DNA from 4 places in the Streptomyces sp. NPDC088254 genome. Region 4 is predicted to be linked to each of the others. Evidence: riboswitches for the same ligand, from Rfam matches in the RefSeq annotation. Region 4 holds a riboswitch; each other region holds the start of a gene.

Region 1 (5,482 bases), on a different contig from region 4:
TCCCCTAGGTCCGCCCGCGGTCCGCTCACCCGGCGTCCGCCGAGCCCCGTACCAGCCCTGGCTCACCCTCCCCGGATACGCCCGAGGCCCCCCGGCCTCTGCCGAGCCCCGTACAAGCCCCGGCTCACCCGACGTCCCCCCCGGTCCGCCTGAGGCCCGCTCACCCGCCGTCGCCCCCGTTCCGCGCGAAGCGCACCCCCCTGACGTTTGCTCAGTGAACGTCGACGTCGGATGATGTCGGCGATTGATCGCACCTGTTCGAATCAGTGGGGGTTTGATGCCCGAGTCCGACGCCGACGGCCGTACCTGGCTCCTCTCCGGGCCTGCCAGCAGCTACGCCGTCCATGTCACCGAGACCGACGAGCTCGTGCACCTGCACTGGGGCCCCCGGATCGAGCTGGCCGACGCGCAGGCGCTCGCCGTGCGCCCGCTGCCGGACTACTGGGCCTTCGAGTCCCCCCTCGACGGCCGCGAGGAGTACCCCGTGGAGGGCGGGGCCCGCTTCGTGCGGCCCGCCCTGTCGGTGCGCACCCCCGGACGGCGCGGCACCGAGTGGTCCTTCGTCGGCCATGAGACGGACGGCGGCGAGGAGGGCGACGAGCTGCGGCTGCGCTTCCGCGACGGCCGACTGGCCGTCACCCTGCACTACCGGATGCGCGGCGACGTCGTGGAGCGCTGGACGACCCTTCGCCACGAGGGCGGGCAGGGCGACGAGCCACTGGAGCTGCTGCGCGCCGACTCCGCCGTCTGGACGATCCCCGACCGCGACGGCTGGCGGCTGTCCCAGCTGCACGGCCGCTGGGCCGCGGAGTCCCGCCTCACCCGCGCGCCCCTCACCTACGGCGAGAAGGTCATCGGCAGCCGTCGCGGCCACACCAGCCACCAGCACCTGCCCTGGGTCGCCCTGGACGCCGACGCCACCGAGGAGCGCGGCGAGGTCTACGGCTGCGCCCTGGGCTGGTCCGGGTCCTGGCGGATCTCCGTCGCCCAACTGCCCGACGCCCGCGTGCAGATCACCGGCGGCGCCGGCCACGACGACTCGGGCCTGACGCTGCTCGCGCCAGGCGAGGACTTCACCACGCCCGTCTTCGCCGGCTTGTGGACCGACGAGGGTTTCGGGGGCGCCAGCCGCGCCTGGCACGCCTACCAGCGCGCCCACGTGATCCCCGACGCCGAGCGCGACCGGCCGGTGCTGTTCAACTCCTGGGAGGCCACCTACTTCGACATCTCCGAGGAGCAGCAGGCCACCCTCGCCCGCCGCGCCGCGGCCGTCGGCGTCGAGCTGTTCGTGGTCGACGACGGCTGGTTCGGCGCGCGCACCGGCGACCACGCGGGGCTCGGTGACTGGACGCCCAACCCCGACCGCTTCCCCAAGGGCCTGAAGCCGCTCGCCGAGTACGTGCACGCGCTCGGCATGCAGTTCGGCATCTGGGTCGAGCCCGAGATGGTCAACCCGGACAGCGACCTGTACCGGGCGCACCCCGACTGGGTGCAGTTCCAGCCGGGACGCAGGCGCACGGAACTGCGCAACCAACTGGTCCTCAACCTCGCCCGCGAGGACGTCCGGGAGTACCTCTGGCAGCGGCTCGACACCCTGCTGTCCAGTGCCCCGATCGACTACGTCAAGTGGGACTTCAACCGCTGCTTCACCGATGCCGGCTGGCCGGACGACCCGTATCCGCAGCGGCTCTGGGTGGACCATGTGCGCGGCCTGTACGCTCTGTTGGACCGGTTGCGGGAGGCGCACCCCGGTGTCGCCTTCGAGTCCTGCTCGGGCGGTGGCGGGCGGATCGACCTCGGGATCATGAGCCGTACCGACCAGGTGTGGACCTCCGACAACACCGACCCGCTGGACCGACTCGCCATCCAGCACGGTTTCAGTCAGATCCACCCCGCGCGGGTGATGGCCGCCTGGGTCACCGACAGTCCCAACACCCAGCTCAACGGCCGCGTCAGCTCGCTGCGGTTCCGGTTCGTCAGCGCGATGGCGGGAGTGCTCGGCGTCGGCGGCGACCTGTCCGAGTGGACCGAGGAGGAACTCGCCGAGGCCCGGCGCTGGGTGGATCTCTACAAGGAGATCCGGCCCCTCGTCCAGCACGGCGACCTCCATCGGCTGCGCGCCCCCGAGGGCGGCCTGAGCGCGGTGCAGTACGTGCGCGGGGGCGAGAGCGTCGTCCTCGCCTGGCTCCAGTCGCAGCGCTACGGCGAGCCGGCGCCGGCGGTACGGTTGCGCAGCCTCGACCCGAAGGCGTCGTACGAATGCCTCGAAACGGGCGAAGTGCACCGGGGGGCGGTGCTGTTGCATCACGGGTTGCGCACGGGACTGCGCGGTGACCTCGATGCGACGGTTGTCCGTCTGTGCCGTATCTGAGCGCTCTGCCCGAATTGATGCCCTTCATTCAACTCGGTCTGGAATAAGGGCCGCTGAGCGGTGCGGCGTGAGCAGCGTCATATTCGTGACCGTGCGTCATTAGCCATGTTCACGTAATTCGTGGAGTTTTCATGAGTGTTTCCCGCAGAATGCGTCACCTGGTGCACGGAGTGTGACGGGAGCACGGCGCAGCGGATCACGACGCGGACGTCACCGGGGCACGTGTCGCTTGTCGTCGCGTGTCCGGGTCGCTTAGGTTTCACGCCAATCCGGACGGACGCCGAATCCTGCCGCCGACCGGAACCCGCAGACACTCACCCGTCCACGGCAGGAGCGGGGGACCCACAGGCAAGACCGCCTGTTCCGGTCTCCGGAACAGGCTTGGGGTAAAGCCGCGCTCCGGCGCGGCCGGGCATCTCCAGCCCGCACCCGACAGCTCACCTCGCAGGCGCCGGAGAGGAACCCGCCATGCCCGCGAAGGGTAAGCACCGCCGTCCCAAGGCTCCGCGCTTCAGCCGTTCCATCGCCGCCGCCGGCACCGGCGGCGCGGCTCTCGCCCTCCCGCTCATCGGCGCCGCCGGCGCCCACGCGGCTCCCGCCCAGTCGGCGGCCCAGTCCGTCTCCTCCGTCTCGGACAAGCCCGTGCAGACCGTCCCGGTCGCGCAGCGCTCCGCCGCGGCCGAGGCCCCGGCCGCGGCGAACACCACGACCTACACGGTCCGGTCCGGCGACTACCTCTCCAGGATCGCGGACGAGCAGCACGTGCGCGGCGGCTGGCAGAAGCTGTACGCCGACAACCGCGAGGCCGTCGGCGAGGACCCCTCGCTCATCCACCCCGGCCTGAAGCTGTCGATCGGCAAGCGGGCGGCGGCCGGTTCCGCGGGCGCCGCCGGTTCCGGTGACACGGCGTCGAAGGGCTCGCGCTCCGCGCACTCCTCCAAGTCGTCCGCCCCCAAGTCCTCCCACTCTTCGAAGTCCTCGCACTCCTCGAAGTCCTCGCACTCTTCGAGGTCCGCCACGAAGACGTCGGCCGGGCAGACCACCCGCGGCGGCGGCAACGTCTCCGGCTTCAGCCTCCCCGTGTCCAACGCATCCGTCGGCACCCCGTACCGGATGTCCGGCAGCATGTGGTCCAGCGGCTACCACACCGGCGTCGACTTCGTCGTCCCGACCGGCACCTCGCTCAAGGCCGTCGGCGCGGGTACGGTCGTCTCCGCGGGCTGGGGCGGCGCGTACGGCAACCAGGTCGTCATCCGGCTCGCCGACGGCTACTACGCCCAGTACGCCCACCTCTCCGCGCTCTCCGTCTCGGCCGGCCAGAGCGTCTTCCCCGGCCAGCAGGTCGGCCTCTCCGGCTCGACCGGCAACGTGACCGGACCGCACCTGCACTTCGAGATCCGCACCACGCCGGACTACGGCTCCGACGTCGACCCGGTCGCCTACCTCCGCGCGCGCGGCGTCTCCGTCGGCTGACGGGCCCCCGTGGCCGCCACGAGTCCGTGATCGTCGTGTTGCGGTCTCGTGGCGGGGCTCCCGGGGTGTCGACAGCGGTGGCGGGGCGAGGGCACGGCGAGCTCCGCCTCTCGCCCGGCAAGCGCTTTCCGTGCCGTCCGCCGTACTCCGCGCGTCACGAAGGAGCCGTTCCCCAAGACGGCCTCCAACTCCAACACCACGACCCGGATGCGCCGTTACGTCGGCCGGCCGGGGGAGCGGCCGCTGCTGCACGACTGCACCGAGCCGCTGCTCGTCGCGGGCGAGCCGAACCACGTCCGCATCGTGTCCGACGGCTCCACCGTCCGGTGGCGGAACAACGGACCGCTCGTGTTCGACCACACCGACCCCGAGCCCTGCATCAGCGGGCACTTCGCGTTCCGCACCACGTGGAGCCGCTTCCGCATCAACGACTTCCGCGTGTGGTCCCTTATTCCTTGATTGGCAAATTCTTTAAGGGTGTCCTTTCTCACCGCCAGTCAACCCTTGCCTACGGTCGCGTAGGTCACATTCGACGGTGAATCATGCACTGCTGTGGCAGACGATTCGAAGAGTGACAGCAGATCAGTGATCGGGTCGTACGTGGCGGTGGGGGACAGCTTCACCGAGGGCGTCGGCGACCCCGGGCCCGACGGGGCGTTCGTCGGCTGGGCCGACCGGTTCGCGGTACTGCTCGCGGACCGGCGGCCGGAGGGCGACTTCCGGTACGCGAACCTCGCGGTGCGCGGCAAGCTGCTCGACCAGATCATGGCCGACCAGTTGCCGAGGGCCGTCGAACTCGCGCCCGACCTCGTCTCCTTCTGCGCGGGCGGCAACGACATCCTCCGTCCCGGCACCGACCCCGACGAGGTCGCCGAGCGGTTCGAGCGGGCGATCGCCCAACTCACCGCGGTGTGCGGCACGGTCATGGTGACGACCGGGTTCGACACCCGAGGCGTCCCCGTCCTCAAGCACCTGCGCGGCAAGATCGCCACCTACAACGGGCACGTCCGCGCCATCGCCGACCGCTACGGCTGTCCGGTGCTGGACCTGTGGTCGCTGAAGTCCGTGCAGGACCGGCGGGCCTGGGACCACGACCGGCTCCACCTCTCCCCGGAGGGGCACACGCGCGTGGCGCTGCGCGCCGGCCAGGTGCTCGGCCTGGAGATCCCGGCCGACCCGGAGCAGCCCTGGCCGCCGCTGCCGCCGCGCGGCGCCCTCGACGTCCGCCGCGACGACGTGCACTGGGCGCGCGAGTACCTCGTGCCGTGGATCGGCCGCAGGCTGCGCGGGGAGTCCTCCGGGGACCACGTCACGGCCAAGGGCGCGTTGTCGCCGGACGACATCAAGATGTGGATCCAGTCGGTGGCGTGAGAGGCCGTCCGCGCGGAGGGACCGCGTCGGCGCGAGCGGCCCCTCCGCGCGGCCGGCCGTGCGCGGGCGCGTCCACCCGGACGCTGCCTGCTGCTCAACTCCCCGTCGGCAGACCGAGTTCCCGGGTGAGCGTCTCCTCGACCCAGTCGTGGGCCTTCGCCCGGGACACCCCGCCCTGGTAGGACGTCAGCTGTACCGCGAGACCGTCGAGCAGGGCCGTCAGGCGCAGGGCGGCGCCGGCCGGGTCGGGGCAGCGGAACTCGCCCG
Region 2 (5,482 bases), on a different contig from region 4:
CTCGGCTTGCGTGATGGGCGTCGCCGGCATCGCCGCCGCCTCCGTCGGCACGCTGACCGGCGGTGACGACACGGAGACCACGGCGTCCGCCGCCGAGGCGCAGCCGGTGAAGCCGTCCGCCGCCAACAACAAGCTGGACGCCCAGCTCCAGACGCTGAGCGCCGAGGCCGACGACTTCGGCGACCGCGTCAGCCGTACCCAGGAGCGCATCGACCTCAAAGCGCAGCAGGAGGCCGACCGCAAGAAGGCGATCGCGGAGGCGGCCCGCAAGGAGCGGCTGCGCCCCAAGTACGCCCTGCCGGTCGCCGCGCACGGGCTGAGCGCCCTGTACGGCCAGTCCGGCATCAACTGGATGTCCCAGCACACCGGCATCGACTTCCCGGTCTCCTACGGCACGACCGTGATGGCCGCGACCGACGGAACCGTGCGCACGCAGTACAACGTCGCCTACGGCAACATGCTGATCCTGACGGCGAAAGACGGCACGGAGACCTGGTACTGCCACCTCTCCAGCTACCGCGTCTCCTCCGGCACCAAGGTGAAGGCCGGCGAGCCGATCGCGTACTCCGGGAACTCCGGCAACTCGACCGGTCCCCACCTGCACTTCGAGGTGCGGCCGGGCGGGGGCAGCTCGATCGACCCGCTTTCGTGGCTGCGCAGCCACGGTCTGGACCCGACGTAGGCGCCTCCCGGCACCACCTTTCGGTGAGCCCCCGCCGTGACGGACTCCGTCGCGGTGGGGGCTTTCCGTCATGTCAGAGCTTCTCCACCGGCGCGTACCGCAGCAGCAGCCGCTTCGGCTTGACGTCGCCGAAGTCGATCGTGGCCTCGGCGTTCGCGCCCGTGCCCTTCACGGCGACGACCGTGCCGAGCCCGAACTGGTCGTGGGTGACGCGGTCGCCGACGGCCAGGGAGACGACCGGCTTCTCCGCCGTGCGCCGCGTGGCGAAGCCGGACGCGCCGGCCGCCGAGGAGCGGGAGCGCGACGACGACAGCGAGGCCGCCACCGAGGACGCCGGGCCCCCGGAGGACAGGGGCGAGGTCGCGCCGGTGCGCTTCCAGTCGACGTGCGTGGCCGGGATCTCCTCCAGGAACCGGGAGGGCGGGTTGTACGAGGGCTGTCCCCAGGCGCTGCGCATCGCCGACCGCGTGAGGTACAGCCGCTCACGCGCACGCGTGATGCCGACGTAGGCGAGGCGGCGCTCCTCCTCCAGTTCCTTGGTCTGGCCGAGGGCGCGCATGTGGGGGAAGACGCCGTCCTCCATGCCGGTGAGGAAGACGACCGGGAACTCCAGGCCCTTGGCCGTGTGCAGGGTCATCAGTGTGATCACGCCCGAGCCGTCCTCGTCCTCGTCGGGGATCTGGTCGGAGTCGGCGACGAGCGCGACCCGCTCCAGGAACTCGGCGAGCGAGGCGGGCGTCTCGCTCTCCCCCGACTCCTGCTCGAACTCCAGGGCCACGGCCGCGAGTTCCTGGAGGTTCTCGATGCGAGTCTCGTCCTGCGGGTCGGTGGAGGCCTGCAACTCGGCCAGGTACCCGGTGCGTTCGAGGACCGCCTCCAGCACCGTGGCCGGTCCCGCGCCCGACTCGACGATGGTGCGCAGTTCGTCCATCAGCACGTTGAACCGCTTCACGGCGTTGGTCGACCGCGCGGCCATGCCGTAGGCCTCGTCGACGCGCTTCAGGGCCTGCGGGAAGCTGATCTTCTCGCGCTGGGACAGGGCGTCGATCATGGCCTCGGCGCGCTCGCCGATGCCGCGCTTGGGCACGTTGAGGATGCGGCGCAGCGGCACCGAGTCCTCCGGGTTGGCGAGGACCCGCAGGTAGGCCAGGACGTCCCGGACCTCCTTGCGCTCGTAGAAGCGGACGCCGCCGACGACCTTGTAGGGCAGGCCGACGCGGATGAAGACCTCTTCGAAGACACGGGACTGCGCGTTGGTGCGGTAGAAGACGGCGACGTCCTTGGCCTTCGCGTCGCCCGCGTCGGTGAGGCGGTCTATCTCGTCGGCGACGAACTGCGCCTCGTCGTGCTCGGTGTCGGCGACGTAGCCGGTGATGCGCGCGCCCTCACCCGCGTTGGTCCACAGGTTCTTGGGGCGGCGGGACTCGTTGCGCTCGATGACCGCGTTGGCGGCGGACAGGATCGTCTGGGTGGAGCGGTAGTTCTGCTCCAGCAGGATCGTCGTCGCGTCCGGGTAGTCCTCCTCGAACTGGAGGATGTTGCGGATGGTCGCCCCGCGGAAGGCGTAGATCGACTGGTCGGCGTCGCCCACGACGCACAGCTCGGCCGGCGGCACGTCGTACGTGCTCGGCGGCACGTCGACGGGGTGCTCGGGGGTGCCGACCAGCTCGCGGACCAGGGCGTACTGGGCGTGGTTGGTGTCCTGGTACTCGTCGACCAGGACGTGCCGGAAGCGGCGGCGGTAGTGCTCGGCGACGTCGGGGAACGCGCGGAGCAGGTTGACCGTCGTCATGATCAGGTCGTCGAAGTCGAGGGCGTTCGCCTCGCGCAGCCGCGACTGGTACATCGCGTAGGCCTGGGCGAGCGTCTTCTCGAAGCCGTCGGCGGCCTGGGCGGCGAAGTCCTCCTCGTCGACCAGCTCGTTCTTCAGGTTGCTGATCTTGGCGCTGAAGGACTTGGGCGGGTAGCGCTTGGGGTCGAGGTCCAGGTCGCGGCAGACCAGGGCCATCAGACGCTTGGAGTCGGCGGCGTCGTAGATCGAGAACGACGAGGTGAAGCCGAGCTTCTTGCTCTCACGGCGCAGGATGCGCACGCACGCGCTGTGGAACGTCATCACCCACATCGCGTTCGCGCGCGGGCCGACGAGCTGCTCGACGCGCTCCTTCATCTCGCCCGCGGCCTTGTTGGTGAAGGTGATCGCGAGGATCTGCCCGGGGTGGACGTCCCGCTCGGCGAGAAGGTGGGCGATGCGGTGGGTCAGCACGCGCGTCTTGCCGGAGCCCGCCCCGGCGACGATGAGCAGCGGCGCGCCGGCGTGGACGACGGCGGCGCGCTGGTTGTCGTTGAGCCCCTCCAGGAGCGCGGCGGCGTCGATGACCGGGCGGGGGGCGCCGTCGCGGTAGTGGGCGTCCCGGTCCGGGGGCACGTCGAACTTCCCGCCGAACAGATCGTCCGGAACCGACTCCGGAGTGTGATCGTCCTCGGGCGGAGGCGGGGGCTCCTCCTCGTGGCCGCGCGGGGCCTGGAGGTCCGCCAGGAAGCTGTCGTCAAAGAGGCTGCTCATCGCTCTCCGAGTCTAGGGTGCCGCACCGACAACCCGCCGCCGTCCCGGGAACATCACCACCCGGCGGGCATGGACATGCAGGATCAATCTGCCCAGAACATGAGAAAGAACATCTATCCTCCACATCAGTCACAGAACGCCAGAGACCTGACCGAGAGTCACGGAAATGTATCGGGGCATATCACCCCTCAACCTTCACAGGGGTCACAGCAGTTGGCTACCGTGCCCGGAAGGCCGTACGCCCCCCCACCGGCGAACCCCGCCGGACCGCGCGGCCTCCGCCGAGTCCGGCGCGCGCCCTCGCGGCAGCCGGAGCCGGGGACCCACCGAGACCTTGGGGTGAATCGGCCGCCCGCCCCCCGCAAGGGCGCGGCCGTAGGGCAACCCTTCCGAAGCACCCGCCCGAACCCGACAGCTGACCCGGTAGGCGGAGCACGGAAGGAGTCGCCTCCCTTGGCGTCGCAGCACCGCAAGCCACGCTCCCCGGGCACGCGCGTAGCGGGCATACGCACCCCCGCCCTCGCCACCGCCGCCCTCGCCTCCGTGGCGCTGCTCTCGCAGACGGCTCAGGCCACGCCTTCCGCCGACGGCAAGCCGAGTCTGGAGGAGGTCGAGAAGAAGGTCGGCGACCTCTACCGGCAGGCGGAGTCGGCGACCGAGAAGTACAACGCCGCCAAGGAGAGGACGGCCCAGCAACGCACGCGCGTGGACGGCCTCCTCGACGACGTCGCCCGGCGCACCGAGAAGCTCAACGAGGCGCGCGAGGAGCTGGGTTCCTTCGCCGCCGCCCAGTACCGCACCGGCGCCTCCGCGCCCGACACCGCGACCTTCCTGCTCGCGGACACCCCGCAGGACTACTTCGACCGGACGCAGCTGATGGACCGGCTGACCAGCCGCCAGAAGGAGTCGGTCGACGCCTACGTCACCGAGCAGTCGGCGACGATGAAGAAGCGGCAGGAGGCGTCCCAGAGCCTTCAGACGCTCACCGCCTCACAGAACGACCTGAAGACCGCCAAGGCCACCGTCCAGAAGAAGCTCAGCGACGCGCGCGTGCTGCTGTCGCGGCTGACCTCGCAGGAGAGGGCGCGGCTCGCCGAGATCGAGAAGCGCAAGCAGCAGGAGGCCGCGCGCAAGGCGGCGGAGCTGGCGCGGCAGCAGGCGGCGGAGCGGGCGGCGGAACGGGAGAGGAGCGCCGGCTCCTCCGGGTCGGACGCGCCGTCCGCGCCCTCGTCGCCCTCTTCGTCATCCTCGTCCCCGGCCGCCGACGCCTCCTACGGCACCAAGGCGGCGAAGGCGCTCGCCTACGCCCGCGCGCAGATCGGCAAGCCGTACGTCTGGGGGGCCACGGGGCCCGATTCCTACGACTGTTCCGGGCTCACCAAGGCCGCCTGGAAGGCCGCCGGGGTCTCCCTCCCGCGCACCACCTACGACCAGGTCGGCGCCGGCACGACGGTCTCCGTGGCCGACGCCCGGCCCGGCGACCTGATCTTCTTCTACGACGACGTCACCCACGTGGGTCTCTACATCGGCAACGGCATGATGATCCACGCGCCCAAGCCCGGGACGTACGTGCGCGAGGAGTCGGTGTTCTACGACGGGGAGTCCGCGATCCACAGCGTGGTCCGGCCGGCCTGAGCCGGGGCACGGGGGCACCGGTCGGGTGTGCCGGGCCCCTGTCCTGCCGCGTCAGGTCCAGAGCACCGCGATGAAGACGTTGGCCACGGTCAGCGCGCCGACCAGCCCGAACAGCGGCTTCTCCACGCTCTCCTCGTCCCGCTTCACGTAGACGAGGCCGAGGATCACGATCAGCAGGGCGAGCTTCACACCGATCTTGATGTTGTTGACGGCCTGGTCGTCCGCCTGGTTGAGGCCGACCAGGACGACACCGGTGACCAGCATCGTCGCCGCGCCGTGCAGCATCGCGGGGACGAAGCGGGCCGTGCCCCGGCCCATCGCCTTCATCTGGGTGAGGAAGCCGCCGAGGAGCGCGGCGATGCCGATGATGTGCAGGCCGACGAAGAGGTGGATGAGTACGTCCATGGAGCCGGATGCTAGTCAGCGGTGCGGTCGCCGCCGGACACCGGCCCACCCCTCGCGCACACCCGGTCCGCCCCCTCGTGCGGGTCCCGCACATATGCGCCGCATAGCAGTCCGCCGTCGGAATCTGCCCCGAAAGCGCCGGATCGGTCAGTGAAGTGCGCGAAACCGATGGCTCCGGACCGGCTCGACGACCATGT
Region 3 (5,482 bases), on a different contig from region 4:
TGAAGGCGACGACCTCGCCGTGCGCGGCCCGGACACCCCTGTTGTGCGCGACGGCGAGACCGGGCACCGGCTCGACGACGTGGCGGACCCGCTCGCCGTACTTGCGTTCGATCAGCTCCCGGGTGGTGTCCGTGGTCGGCGCGTTGTCGACGACGACGATCTCGAAGTCGGGATGGTCCTGGGCGAGCAGCGAGTCGAGCGCGTGCGCCAGCCGGTCGGCGCGCTCGCGGGTGGCGACCACTACGGTGGTGAACGGCACGGGAGGCGTGGAGACGGTGGTGGACGGTGCCGGAGGCGCGGTCGGCGCCGGCCGTGGGCCCACCCGCTCCCGGGCCTGCGCGGCGAGGACGGTCCTGGGGTCGGCGCCCTCCGGGACCCGTCCGAGCAGGGTGCCGACCGGCCGGCCGCCCCTCCTCACCAGGAGGTAGACCTCGCCGTACGTGACGGGCGGACTGCCGGGCCCGGGCCTCAACGTCACCTGCCCACCGGCGTCCCCAGCGGCACCGGCGTCCGGAGCGGCACCGGCGTCCGGAGCGGCACCGACGCCCCGACCGACACCGACGTCCCTGTCTGCACCAGCGTCCCCACCCGCGTAGGCGACCCCGTCGGGCAGATCCAGTTCGGCGACCTGAACCGGATCGATGTCCAGGAACCTTCGGATCTCCCGCTGTACCCGTGGCGCACGCGACACGATGTGCTCCCCTCTCCCGAACCGCCGGCTCCTCCCCGCCAACCGCCCTCACCTCCCCCGGATCCGGCCCGCGCTCCTCAGCGCCCGGTTCACCGCCGCGGCCAGCCTCGGCCGGCTGCGGACGAAGTGGTGGGCGCGGCGGGACGGCTCCCGGCTGAGCCAGTGCAGTGCGGCGCCCGCCCACGGCCGCGTCCAGGCACCCTCGTACACGGGCAGCTCACCCGTTCTCAGCGAGTCCTTGTACTCGGCCGCGCCGCGCCCCAGATCCAGCAGGCCGATGCCCTCGGCGGCGGCCGCCTCCGCCATCCGCAGATGCAGCACCAGACCCGGCGAGTACTTGGCGAACGCCGGGTCGTAGGCGGGGAACCAGCAGGCCAGGACGGCCGTCGACCGCAGCCCGAAGTGGGCGGCGACGGGCCGCCCGCCGGCGTAGAGGACGGACAGCGCGCCGGAGCAGTCGGGGGCGCGCGTCTCGGTCGCGAGCCGGTGCACGAGCCGGGTGATCCACTGCCGGGCGAACCGGTCCCGGCGTCCGGTGCGCCGGTACTGGGCGGACTTCCACGCCATGAGCGTGCGCAGCGCGGCGGGATCCCGTTCGTCGAACACGAACCGCAGCGGTCCGGCGTGCCGGCCGAGCCTGCGCTCCTTGGCGAGTGTCGTCCTCAGGAACTTGGGCGACTGTGCGCGCAGGACGGACTCGTAGGTCTCGTACCCCTTCTCCACGTCGATGACGTAGGAGGCGTACTCGGCTGCCGCGTACCGCGTGAACAGGTTCTGCTCCGCCTCCAGGTTGTCGAAGGCGAAGCTCGACAGGGAGCAGGCGCACATCAGTTCGGCCGCGTCGAGCCGGAGCCCCGGGCTCAGTACGGCCCCCTGCGCGTCGCAGACGCCGTACGCGAGGGCCTGCCCCCGTCCCAGCGGGCCCCGCTCGTGGGGCAGGAAGCCGACCGGTTCGCGCCCCTCGTACACCACCGCCACGCGCGTGCGCGGGCGCACGCGCCCCACGGCGTCGGCGAACTCGGGTTCCATGAAGGGGTTCCGTGGAGCGGCCGACGCCGCGCGCAGCACGCGCCACCGCTCCCGTTCCCCCTCGCCGAGATCCTCCGGATCCAGCACACGAATACGTCCACTGTTCAACCTGACCCCCCGATCAAGTCCCCCGGACACTGTGGACGGTACCGCTCCAGACGGTACGAGCGGTAGGTAGCGGACCATGTTGTTGCCAACCGGTGCAGAACCGCCCTTTCCCTCCCTGTGGGAGCGGTTGCATCGGCGGTGAGTTGAGGGTGTCCGGGATCCGTATTCTCTGGTCATGGCCGCACCTCACGCATATGCCGCGCGCTCCGCGTACGCCCTCATCGCCACCGACCTGGACGGAACGCTGCTCCGCGACGACGACACGTTCTCCGACCGGTCGCTCGACGCGCTCGCACGGGTCGCGGCCGCCGGCGCCCGTCACCTCGTGGTGACCGGCCGTCCGGCGCCACGGGTGCGGCCGCTGCTGCGGATCCTGCGGAGCAGGGGGCTCGCGGTGTGCGGACAGGGCGCGCAGGTGTACGACATCGCGGCGGACCGCCTGCTGTGGTCGGTCACCCTGGACCGGGAGCTGGCCGAGGTGGCCCTGGGCAAGATCGAGGCCGAGGTCGGTCAGGTGTACGCGGCCGTCGACCAGAACGGCGTCGACGGGCTGACCCTCATCGAGCCGGGCTACCGGATGCCGCACCCGACCCTGCCGGCCCTGCGGGTCGGCTCGCGGGAGGACCTGTGGTGCGAGCCGATCAGCAAGGTGCTGCTGCGCCATCCCACCCTGTCGGACGACGAGTTGGCGGCGACGGCCCGCTCGGTGGTCGGTTCGCTCGCCACCGTCACCATGTCGGGGCCGGGCACGGTGGAACTCCAGCCGTCCGGCGTCACCAAGGCGACGGGACTCGCCCTGGCCGCCGAGCACCTCGGTCTGCGGCCTCAGGACACGCTCGCCTTCGGCGACATGCCCAACGACATCCCCATGTTCGACTGGGCGGCGTGTGGCGTGGCGATGGCCAACGCCCATCCCGAGCTCAAGGCGGTGGCCGACGAGGTGACGGCGTCGAACGAGGACGACGGCGTGGCCGTCGTCCTCGAACGACTCTTCCCCTAGGCGCACGGGCCCTACGGGGCTACGGGCCCTACGTGTCCACGGAGCTCCGGGTACTGCGGGTCTCCGGGCCCTAGGGGTACGTCTAGTACGCGCCGAAGACGTTGTCGATGGAGCCGTACCGGGCCGCCGCGTAGTTGCAGGCGGCGGTGATGTTGGCGACCGGGTCGTAGGGGTCGTACGCGGTGCCGGCGACGTGGTACGCGGCGAAGGTCGGGTCGATGACCTGGAGCAGCCCCTTGGACGGGGTGCCCTTGGCCGCGTTGGAGTCCCACAGGTTGATGGCGTTCGGGTTGCCCGAGGACTCGCGGATGATGTTGCGGTAGATGCCGTGATAGGTGCCCGGGATCTTCTTCTCGGCCATGATGGCGAGCGACTGGCGGATCCACCCGTCCAGGTTGTTGGGGTAGCCGGCGAGCGTGGTCTCGGGGACGGCGGTGGTGGCGGCCGAGGCGGTGCTCGCTCCGGCGATGGGGAGGGCGAGAGCGGCGACGCCGGCGCAGGCGACTGCGATGGCGCGGGTGAAGCGGCGGCGGTGCTGAGTGGCAGCGGACATGGGGGCGTTCCTCTCCGGCGCCTGCGGGGTGAGCTGTCGGGTTCGGGCGGGAGCTGCCCGGTCGGCGCCGTGGGGTACGGCGACACGACTTCACCCCGAGCCGGCCCGGTACGTGCGTGACGTACTCCGGTCCGGCGTTCTGCCTGGGTCCCCCGCTCCTGCCGTGCGCGAGTGGTTCGTCGATGGGAGTCGCCGGACGGCGGCAGGATGAGGCGTCTGTCCGGCTGGCCGGGAACGTATGCGAGAGCACATGTCCGAAACAAGTGTCGGAATCACGGAAAACCCCTATTGACCTTGGTCTGGTGTTTATGGGGCGCTTGATCCTTTGCATTCGGCAAGCGTCAACTCGCGTGACGCGCTGGGGGATCCGGGGGTCGGCGGATTCCTGCACCTCCGAGGGGAAAGTGAGCCAACTCACCCGCGATGACAAGACCGACTAAAACGGACATCAAGTTCCAAGTCGCTTTTAAAAGGGCGTGAGCGAAATCCGATGGAATTCACGGAGCGGAATGTCTGATTTGCTGCTCAGGTTCCGATTTATTTAGTGAGCGTCGTGAGATTCGGCACACCGGGGGACGTCGTCGGCCGACGGGGTGGAGGGGAGGTTTCCGGGGTACCGGCGCTTCGCGAGCCGGACGCGGCCTCTCCCGGTCGGGCGACGTGGGGCCGGGGGGCGTGGGGGCTTATCGGTGATCGAAACATGACCGGATACGCTGACTTGAGTGATGTCGGCGACCTATCGACAAACCGTGTGAGCGCCAGCGGACACCAGCAGACAGGAGACCCCTCGTGACCGTCGTCGGGCCGTTTGGGCTGAGCGTGCGGGACCAGGCTCTGGAAGCCGATGTCCAGGCCGGATTGGCGGCTGTCGAGGAAGGCCTGTTCGAGGCCACCAAGAGTGCGGTCCCCTTCATCACCGAGGCCGCGCAGCATCTGGTGAAGGCGGGCGGGAAGCGGTTCCGGCCGCTGCTGGTGATGCTGTCGGCGCAGTTCGGGGACCGGCACGCGCCGGGCATCGTGCCGTCCGCCGTGGTGGTCGAGCTGACCCACCTGGCCACGCTCTACCACGACGACGTGATGGACGAGGCCGAGGTGCGGCGCGGGGTGTCCAGCGCGAACACACGGTGGGGCAACTCGGTCGCGGTGCTCACCGGCGACTTCCTCTTCGCCCGCGCCTCCCACATCCTCGCCGACCTCGGGCCCGAGGCGGTCCGGGTGCAGGCGGAGGCGTTCGAACGGCTGGTCACCGGCCAGATCCTGGAGACGGCCGGTCCGACGGACGGCCGGGACCCGGTCGAGCACTACCTCGACGTGCTGGGCGGCAAGACCGGCTCGCTGGTCGCGGTGGCGTGCCGCTTCGGCGCGATGATGTCCGGCGCAGACGAGACGGTCGTCGACGTGCTCACCCAGTACGGGGAGCGGCTCGGGGTCGCCTTCCAGCTCGCGGACGACGTCCTGGACATCGCCTCGGACTCGCGCGAGTCGGGCAAGACGCCCGGGACGGACCTGCGGGAGGGCATCCCCACGCTGCCGGTGCTGCGGCTGCGGGAGCGCGCGGAGCGGCTGTCGCTGCCGGAGGACATCGCGCTGTGCGAACTGCTCGACTCCGACCTCAGCGACGACGCGCGGCACGCGGAGGCGCTGGCCGCCCTGCGGGCCCACCCGGCGCTGGAGCAGGCCCGCGCGGACACCGTGCGGTACGCCAAGGAGGCGCGGGCCGCGCTGGCGCCGCTGCGGGAGTGCGAGGCGAAGCGGGCGCTGCTGGAGCTGTGCGACGCGGTGGTGCACCGGGCGGGGTGACGCCCCGCCACTGAAGGGCGCGTGCCTTCACCCCTGAGCGACCCCCTGGGAATCTCCTTCACCCCGTCAGGTCACCCTGCGCCCCCTACGGGTCCCCCCACCCGCTCAACCCCCGTGTCATACCGCAGGCGTACGCGTAGTTGCGCCCTCGGGTTGACGTATCCAGGCGGGTTGTTTGGTCATATGGAAACCACGGAAATCACCACCGCTCACCGATTCGGGTGAGAATGGCGGCTTGTGGTGGGGACCGTCGCACCCGAGATGACCAGCCGCCGCCGACGACGGAGGTAAGGCACACATG
Region 4 (5,482 bases):
CCCCATTCTAACGTCACGTACATACTGTACGTTCTGTACAGAACAGAAGGAGGGGCACCCATGACCCGACCGCTCGCCCGCCACGTCCTGCCCGAGTTCACCGAACGCACCGGCACCGGGTACATGACCCTGGACCCCTACTCGAAGCTCCTGGAGGGGCGGATCGTCCTGCTGGGGACGCCGGTCGACGACACCGCGGCGAACGACGTGATGGCCCAGCTCATGTACCTGGAGCACCGGGACCCGGATCGCGACGTCTCGCTGTACCTCAATTCCACCGGCGGTTCGTTCAGCGCGATGACGGCCCTCTACGACACGCTCCGGTACGTCGGCTGCGACGTGGCGACCACCTGCCTCGGCCGGGTCGGCGCCCACGCGGCCGTGCTGCTGGCGGCGGGCGCGCCCGGCAAGCGGTACCTGCTGCCGGGGGCCAGGGTGGTGCTCGGCCAGCCGGCGCTGCCGGAGCCGGTGCGGGGGCAGCCCAGCGACCTGGCGATCCAGGCCGAGGAACTGATCCGCACCCGCACCCTGATGGAGGAGCTGCTCGCACGGCACACCGGGCGCAGCCCGCGGCAGGTGGCCGCGGACCTCGAACGGGACCAGATCCTCGACGCGCGGGAGGCCGTGGCGTACGGACTGGCGGACGGGATCGTGCCGGACCGCCGGACCGGCCCGGGCGCGAGGTGAGCCGCCGATGCTGCCCGAACTGCCGCCGCTGCCCGCGCTGACCCGCGCAGAGGCCGAGCTGATCGACGGTTACCTGGCGGCGGTCGACCTGCTCGGCCGCATCAACCCCGCCCGCCACGGGGACACCTACCGTGGGCTGCGCGCGGCCCAGGCGCTCGTGGGCCGGGCGGTGGCGCTGCGGGACGCCCTGACGCTGATGCACCAGCGGGGCGAGCACGAACTGCACGCGCCGACGCTCGCGCGGGCGCTGCGCGTGCTGGACGGGGAGCGCAGGGCGGCGCGCGTCGCGATGCCGCCGCTCTCGGACGGCTGACGGGGTGCCCGCCGGACCCGGACGGGTGGCCCGGCGCGCCCCTCGTCCGGCCCGGAGCCGAAACGGACCAAATGGCGTACGGCTGTTCGGAGGAGTTGTCGCTGCTCCTTATGGACCCTTGCGGTTGCGCGCCGGGACCGCCGAGCGGGAGACGCGAGGGATTCCGGTGCTGGTCGGAGGCTCACAGCGGCCGGACATCTGATCGATCATCAGCTTGTTCACCCGAACAGGTGAGTGGTGAGTAACCCCACAAATACCCGGTTCCGTTGGGATTTTCGGACATCGATAGGCCAAGATCCCTGACTGACGACAAGACCCCGCCACAAGCGGCGGGGCGATCCGCGCGGACGCCGAGTCCTGCCGCCGTTCGGATGACAGGTCGACAGAAGTGCATCGGCAGGAGTGGAGGACCCAAGCACGACGGGTCGCCGGCACGGTCGTCTCCGCACTGGAGGCGCCGGGTCGAGCAGCCCTTGGGGTGAAGCCGCGCGAGCGGCCGGGCAACTTTGTCAGCCCGAATCCGACAGGTCATCCTTCACAGGCGGCTGACGAAGGGTTGCGCATGACTGCGCTCAATCGTGTCCCGTCGCTCATGGCCCGGGCCGGTACGGCCTCGGCGTTCGCCATCGCCGCCGTCGGCGGCTCGATCATGGTTCCGGGCATCGCCGCCGACGCCGCGGCCGCCACGCCGGCGTCGAAGGCACTCCAGGTCGCGGCCTCGAAGAAGGGATCCCCGTACAAGTACGGTGCCACCGGCCCGAACAGGTTCGACTGCTCCGGGCTGACGATGTACTCGTACAAGAAGGCGGGCAAGACGCTGCCCCGTACGGCGGCCCAGCAGTACAACAAGACGCGCCACATCGGGGCGTCCGGCCGCAAGGCCGGAGACCTGGTGTTCTTCCACTCGGGGTCGAACGTCTACCACGTCGGGATCTATGCCGGGAACGGCAAGATCTGGCACTCGCCGAAGACGGGCGACGTGGTGCGGCTCCAGAAGATCTGGACCAAGAGCGTCTGGTACGGCCGGGTCAAGTAGTCCCGCTCTTCGGCCCCCCGCCGGCCGCCAGGGCCTGTCCGGCGCGTCATGCCGCGGGCGCGGGGCTCGGCGGAACCGGTTCCGCCGGGAGGGCCCACGGAAGCTCGATCGACACCGTCTTGCCGCCCTCCCGGGTGGGGCGGACGCGGAGTCTGCCGCCGTGCTCGGCGGTGAGACAGCGGATGATCACCATGCCCCGGCCGTTGTCCTGCTGGACAGCGGCCGGCAGGCGTCTGGGGAAGCGGGGGTGGCTGTCGGTGACGCCGATGCGCAGGCGCTCGTCCCGGTCGAGCACGAGGTCCACCGTGAACGTGGGCGACAGCCCGAAGGTGTGCTGAACGGCGTTGGTGGCCAGTTCGGAGACGATGAGGCGGATGGTGTCGGACACGTCCGCGTCCGCCGGCAGTCCCCACTCCCCGAGGGTGTCGAGTGCGAAGGCGCGGGCCGTGGACACCGAAGCGGGGTCGCTCGGCAGAGTGAGGGAGGCTTCCAGATGGTCTGCCATGGCGACGTCGTCCCTTTCCCACGGGACCGGAGTCCGACACGGTGCGGATGGTTCGAGTACGGTCCCGGACTGGTGCTTCGTCGCCAGAGTGCCATCACCGCCTCACGCCCGGGCGGCGATCCACCAAGAAGTGCATATATCTGTCGCCCGATGCGGTGAACTCTGCTACGGCAGAGCGTATTTGCACGGCCCCCAGGAGTGAGGAGCGCTCCATGCAGCACGGTCCCGCGGTGCGCCGCCGGAAACTGGGCGCGGAACTGCGGGCGTTGCGCACCGGGGCCGGCCTCACGAGCGATGAGGCCGCGCGGCTCGTGGGCTGGCACCAGTCGAAGGTGAGCCGGATCGAGACCGGCTCCAGCGGTGCGAAACCGGCCGATGTGCGCTCACTCCTCGACGCCTACGGCGTGGGCGACCCCCAACTGCGCGAGGTCATGCTCGCGTTGGCCGGCCTGGACGACGGCGCCGGAAGGGACCACTGGTGGCACGCCTACCGGGGTGTCCTTCCGCCCACCTACCGGGACTTCATCAGCCTGGAGTCCCAGGCCCGCGCGATGCGCACACTGGAGACGACCGTGGTCCCGGGCCTGCTCCAGACGGCGGAGTACGCCCGCGCGGTGACCCGGGCCGCCGTGGGGGGAGTTCCGGAGGAGCGGCTGGACACGCTGGTGGAGGTGCGGCTGACCCGGCAGGAGGTGCTGCGGGCCCGTCCGCCGCTGGAGCTGGACGCGGTGCTGGACGAGGCGGTGCTGCGCCGGGAGGTGGGCGGTCCCGAGGTCATGGCACGGCAGCTGGAGCGGCTGATGGAGGCGGCTCGGCTTCCCCAAGTGAGGCTGCAGGTACTGCCGTTCACTGCCGGGGCACATATCGGCGTCACCGGCCCCTTCGTCGTCTTCTCATTTTCGAGCACTTCTGATCTTGACGTGGTTGTTCTCGACCACTTGACGAGTACTCTCTACCTCGAGCGGAAAGAAGACCTCCGGGTCTACACGGAGGCCTTCAACGCCCTTCAGGCGAACGCGCTTTCGCCCGAGGACTCCCTGGAATACATCGCCGCGATAGGTGACGGCGTGTAAGGAGGCACCATGACCGCACTGCCTCGGCACGTACCCTCCAGCACCGAACTCGCCGACCTCTGCTGCCCGGACGGTCTGCGCTGGCTGCGCAGCAGCCACAGCACGGGGGCCAACAACTGCGTGGAGACGGCCCGCCCCCGCTCGGGACCGTGGTCCGGCCTGCTCGCCGTACGCGACTCCAAGGACCCGGACGGTCCCGCCCTGCTGTTCTCCCCCGAGAGCTGGACGGGCTTCACCGCCGCGTTCCGCTGATTCCTTCCCCTTCTCCCCGGCGCACGGCCGTGTCGCACCCGCTCACGGCCGTGTCCCGTCGATCACCCGTACAGCGTGTTCGATCTGCCGCTCGGTGAGGTCCGCGCGGGCGGTCAGCCTCAGACGTGAGACGCCGTCGGGCACGGAGGGAGGACGGAAGCAGCCCACGGCCAGGCCGGCCGTCCGGCAGTCGGCCGCCCAGCGCAGAGCCAGCTCCGGGGACGGGGCCCGCACGGAGACGACCGCGGCGTCCGGACGCACCGCTTCCAGGCCCGCGGCCGTCAGCCGGGCGTGCAGCTCACCCGCGACCGCACGCGCGCGTGCGGCGCGTTCCGGTTCCCGGCGCAGCAGCCGCAGGGCCGCCAGGGCCGCTCCCGCCGCCGCCGGGGCGAGTCCCGTGTCGAAGATGAACGTCCGGGCCGCGTTGACCAGGTGGTCGATCACGCGCGCGGGACCGAGCACGGCCCCGCCCTGACTGCCCAGCGACTTGGACAGCGTCACCGTGACGACCACGTCGTCCGCGCCCGCCAGTCCCGCCGCGTGCGGGGCGCCCCGGCCGCCGTCGCCGAGCACCCCGAGGCCGTGGGCGTCGTCCACGACCAGACCGGCGCCGTGCTCCCGGCACGCGCGCGCGAGGGCGGCCAGCGGGGCCGCGTCGCCGTCGACCGAGAAGACGGTGTCGGAGACGGCGACGGCCGGGCCGTCGTGGGTGCCGAGCGCCTTGCGCACGGCGTCCGGGTCGGCGTGCGCGACGACCTGGGTGACGCCGCGGGCGAGCCGGCAGCCGTCGATGAGCGAGGCGTGGTTGCCCGCATCGGAGACGATCAGCGAGCCGTGCGGTGCCAGCGCGGTGACCGCGGCCAGGTTGGCGGCGTAGCCGGAGGAGAAGACGAGCGCCGCCTCGGCGCCGCAGAACGCGGCGAGTTCGCGCTCCAGTTCGGTGTGCAGCTCGGTGGTGCCGGTGACGAGCCGGGAGCCGGTGGAGCCGCCGCCCCAGGTCCGGGCGGCACGCGCCGCGCCCTCGGTGACCTCGGGATGGCGGGCCAGCCCCAGGTAGTCGTTGCTCGCGAGGTCGAGCAGCGGGGAGTCGGCCGGCCGGGGGCGCAGGGTGCGTACGAGTCCGGCGCGGCGGCGCGACTCCGACTGCTCGTCGATCCAGCCGAACGCCATGGGTCCTCCGGGTCTTTTGTAGGTAGCGGACAGACACTAGCGGCCCGGCCGGTCCCCCATGGTGTGGCAATACCCACACGTCGAAGCGGGTGTGTTGTCCGGTCCCTACCTTGGCCCGGAGCGGGTCGGTAGGACAGGATCGGCTCTCATGGACCTGCTGAACACGCTGGTGGACAAGGGGCTTCGGCGCGAGCTGCCGACCCGCGAGGAAGCGCTGGCCGTGCTGGCCACCTCCGACGACGACCTGCTCGAAGTGGTGGCCGCGGCCGGCAAGGTGCGCCGGCACTGGTTCGGCCGACGGGTGAAGCTCAACTACCTCGTCAACCTGAAGTCGGGGCTGTGCCCCGAGGACTGCTCCTACTGCTCCCAGCGGCTGGGCTCCACGGCCGGGATCCTCAAGTACACCTGGCTCAAGCCAGACGAGGCTTCCGAGGCGGCCGCCGCGG

The links. A riboswitch is a leader RNA that binds a small molecule or an ion and turns the genes downstream of it on or off. The one in region 4 is predicted to bind cyclic di-AMP.
Region 1: it holds a riboswitch for cyclic di-AMP, as region 4 does, so the genes downstream of both, ACIOC0_RS37610 (peptidoglycan DD-metalloendopeptidase family protein) here and ACIOC0_RS00780 (C40 family peptidase) in region 4, are expected to answer to the same signal.
Region 2: it holds a riboswitch for cyclic di-AMP, as region 4 does, so the genes downstream of both, ACIOC0_RS27690 (NlpC/P60 family protein) here and ACIOC0_RS00780 (C40 family peptidase) in region 4, are expected to answer to the same signal.
Region 3: it holds a riboswitch for cyclic di-AMP, as region 4 does, so the genes downstream of both, ACIOC0_RS28530 (transglycosylase SLT domain-containing protein) here and ACIOC0_RS00780 (C40 family peptidase) in region 4, are expected to answer to the same signal.

What each region holds. Positions count from the first base shown of each region.
Region 1 covers NZ_JBIURQ010000016.1:205,417-210,898, forward strand. Annotated here, with positions in the region: gene ACIOC0_RS37605 (alpha-galactosidase) at 278-2,371, shown strand; cyclic di-AMP (ydaO/yuaA leader) riboswitch at 2,677-2,835, shown strand; gene ACIOC0_RS37610 (peptidoglycan DD-metalloendopeptidase family protein) at 2,840-3,844, shown strand; partial or broken gene ACIOC0_RS37615 (DUF6250 domain-containing protein) at 4,028-4,303, shown strand; gene ACIOC0_RS37620 (SGNH/GDSL hydrolase family protein) at 4,430-5,215, shown strand; gene ACIOC0_RS37625 (TetR/AcrR family transcriptional regulator) at 5,310-5,482, opposite strand, start outside.
Region 2 covers NZ_JBIURQ010000010.1:142,596-148,077, forward strand. Annotated here, with positions in the region: gene ACIOC0_RS27680 (M23 family metallopeptidase) at 1-682, shown strand, start outside; gene pcrA (DNA helicase PcrA) at 756-3,245, opposite strand; cyclic di-AMP (ydaO/yuaA leader) riboswitch at 3,515-3,690, shown strand; gene ACIOC0_RS27690 (NlpC/P60 family protein) at 3,699-4,880, shown strand; gene ACIOC0_RS27695 (hypothetical protein) at 4,932-5,285, opposite strand.
Region 3 covers NZ_JBIURQ010000010.1:311,509-316,990, reverse strand. Annotated here, with positions in the region: gene ACIOC0_RS28545 (glycosyltransferase) at 1-691, opposite strand, end outside; gene ACIOC0_RS28540 (GNAT family N-acetyltransferase) at 740-1,813, opposite strand; gene ACIOC0_RS28535 (HAD family hydrolase) at 2,004-2,828, shown strand; gene ACIOC0_RS28530 (transglycosylase SLT domain-containing protein) at 2,911-3,381, opposite strand; cyclic di-AMP (ydaO/yuaA leader) riboswitch at 3,387-3,573, opposite strand; gene ACIOC0_RS28525 (polyprenyl synthetase family protein) at 4,171-5,181, shown strand; gene ACIOC0_RS28520 (outer membrane lipoprotein carrier protein LolA) at 5,480-5,482, shown strand, end outside.
Region 4 covers NZ_JBIURQ010000001.1:159,999-165,480, reverse strand. Annotated here, with positions in the region: gene ACIOC0_RS00790 (ATP-dependent Clp protease proteolytic subunit) at 61-687, shown strand; gene ACIOC0_RS00785 (hypothetical protein) at 695-1,000, shown strand; cyclic di-AMP (ydaO/yuaA leader) riboswitch at 1,368-1,559, shown strand; gene ACIOC0_RS00780 (C40 family peptidase) at 1,563-2,036, shown strand; gene ACIOC0_RS00775 (ATP-binding protein) at 2,083-2,541, opposite strand; gene ACIOC0_RS00770 (helix-turn-helix domain-containing protein) at 2,754-3,614, shown strand; gene ACIOC0_RS00765 (DUF397 domain-containing protein) at 3,624-3,866, shown strand; gene ACIOC0_RS00760 (8-amino-7-oxononanoate synthase) at 3,909-5,036, opposite strand; gene bioB (biotin synthase BioB) at 5,185-5,482, shown strand, end outside.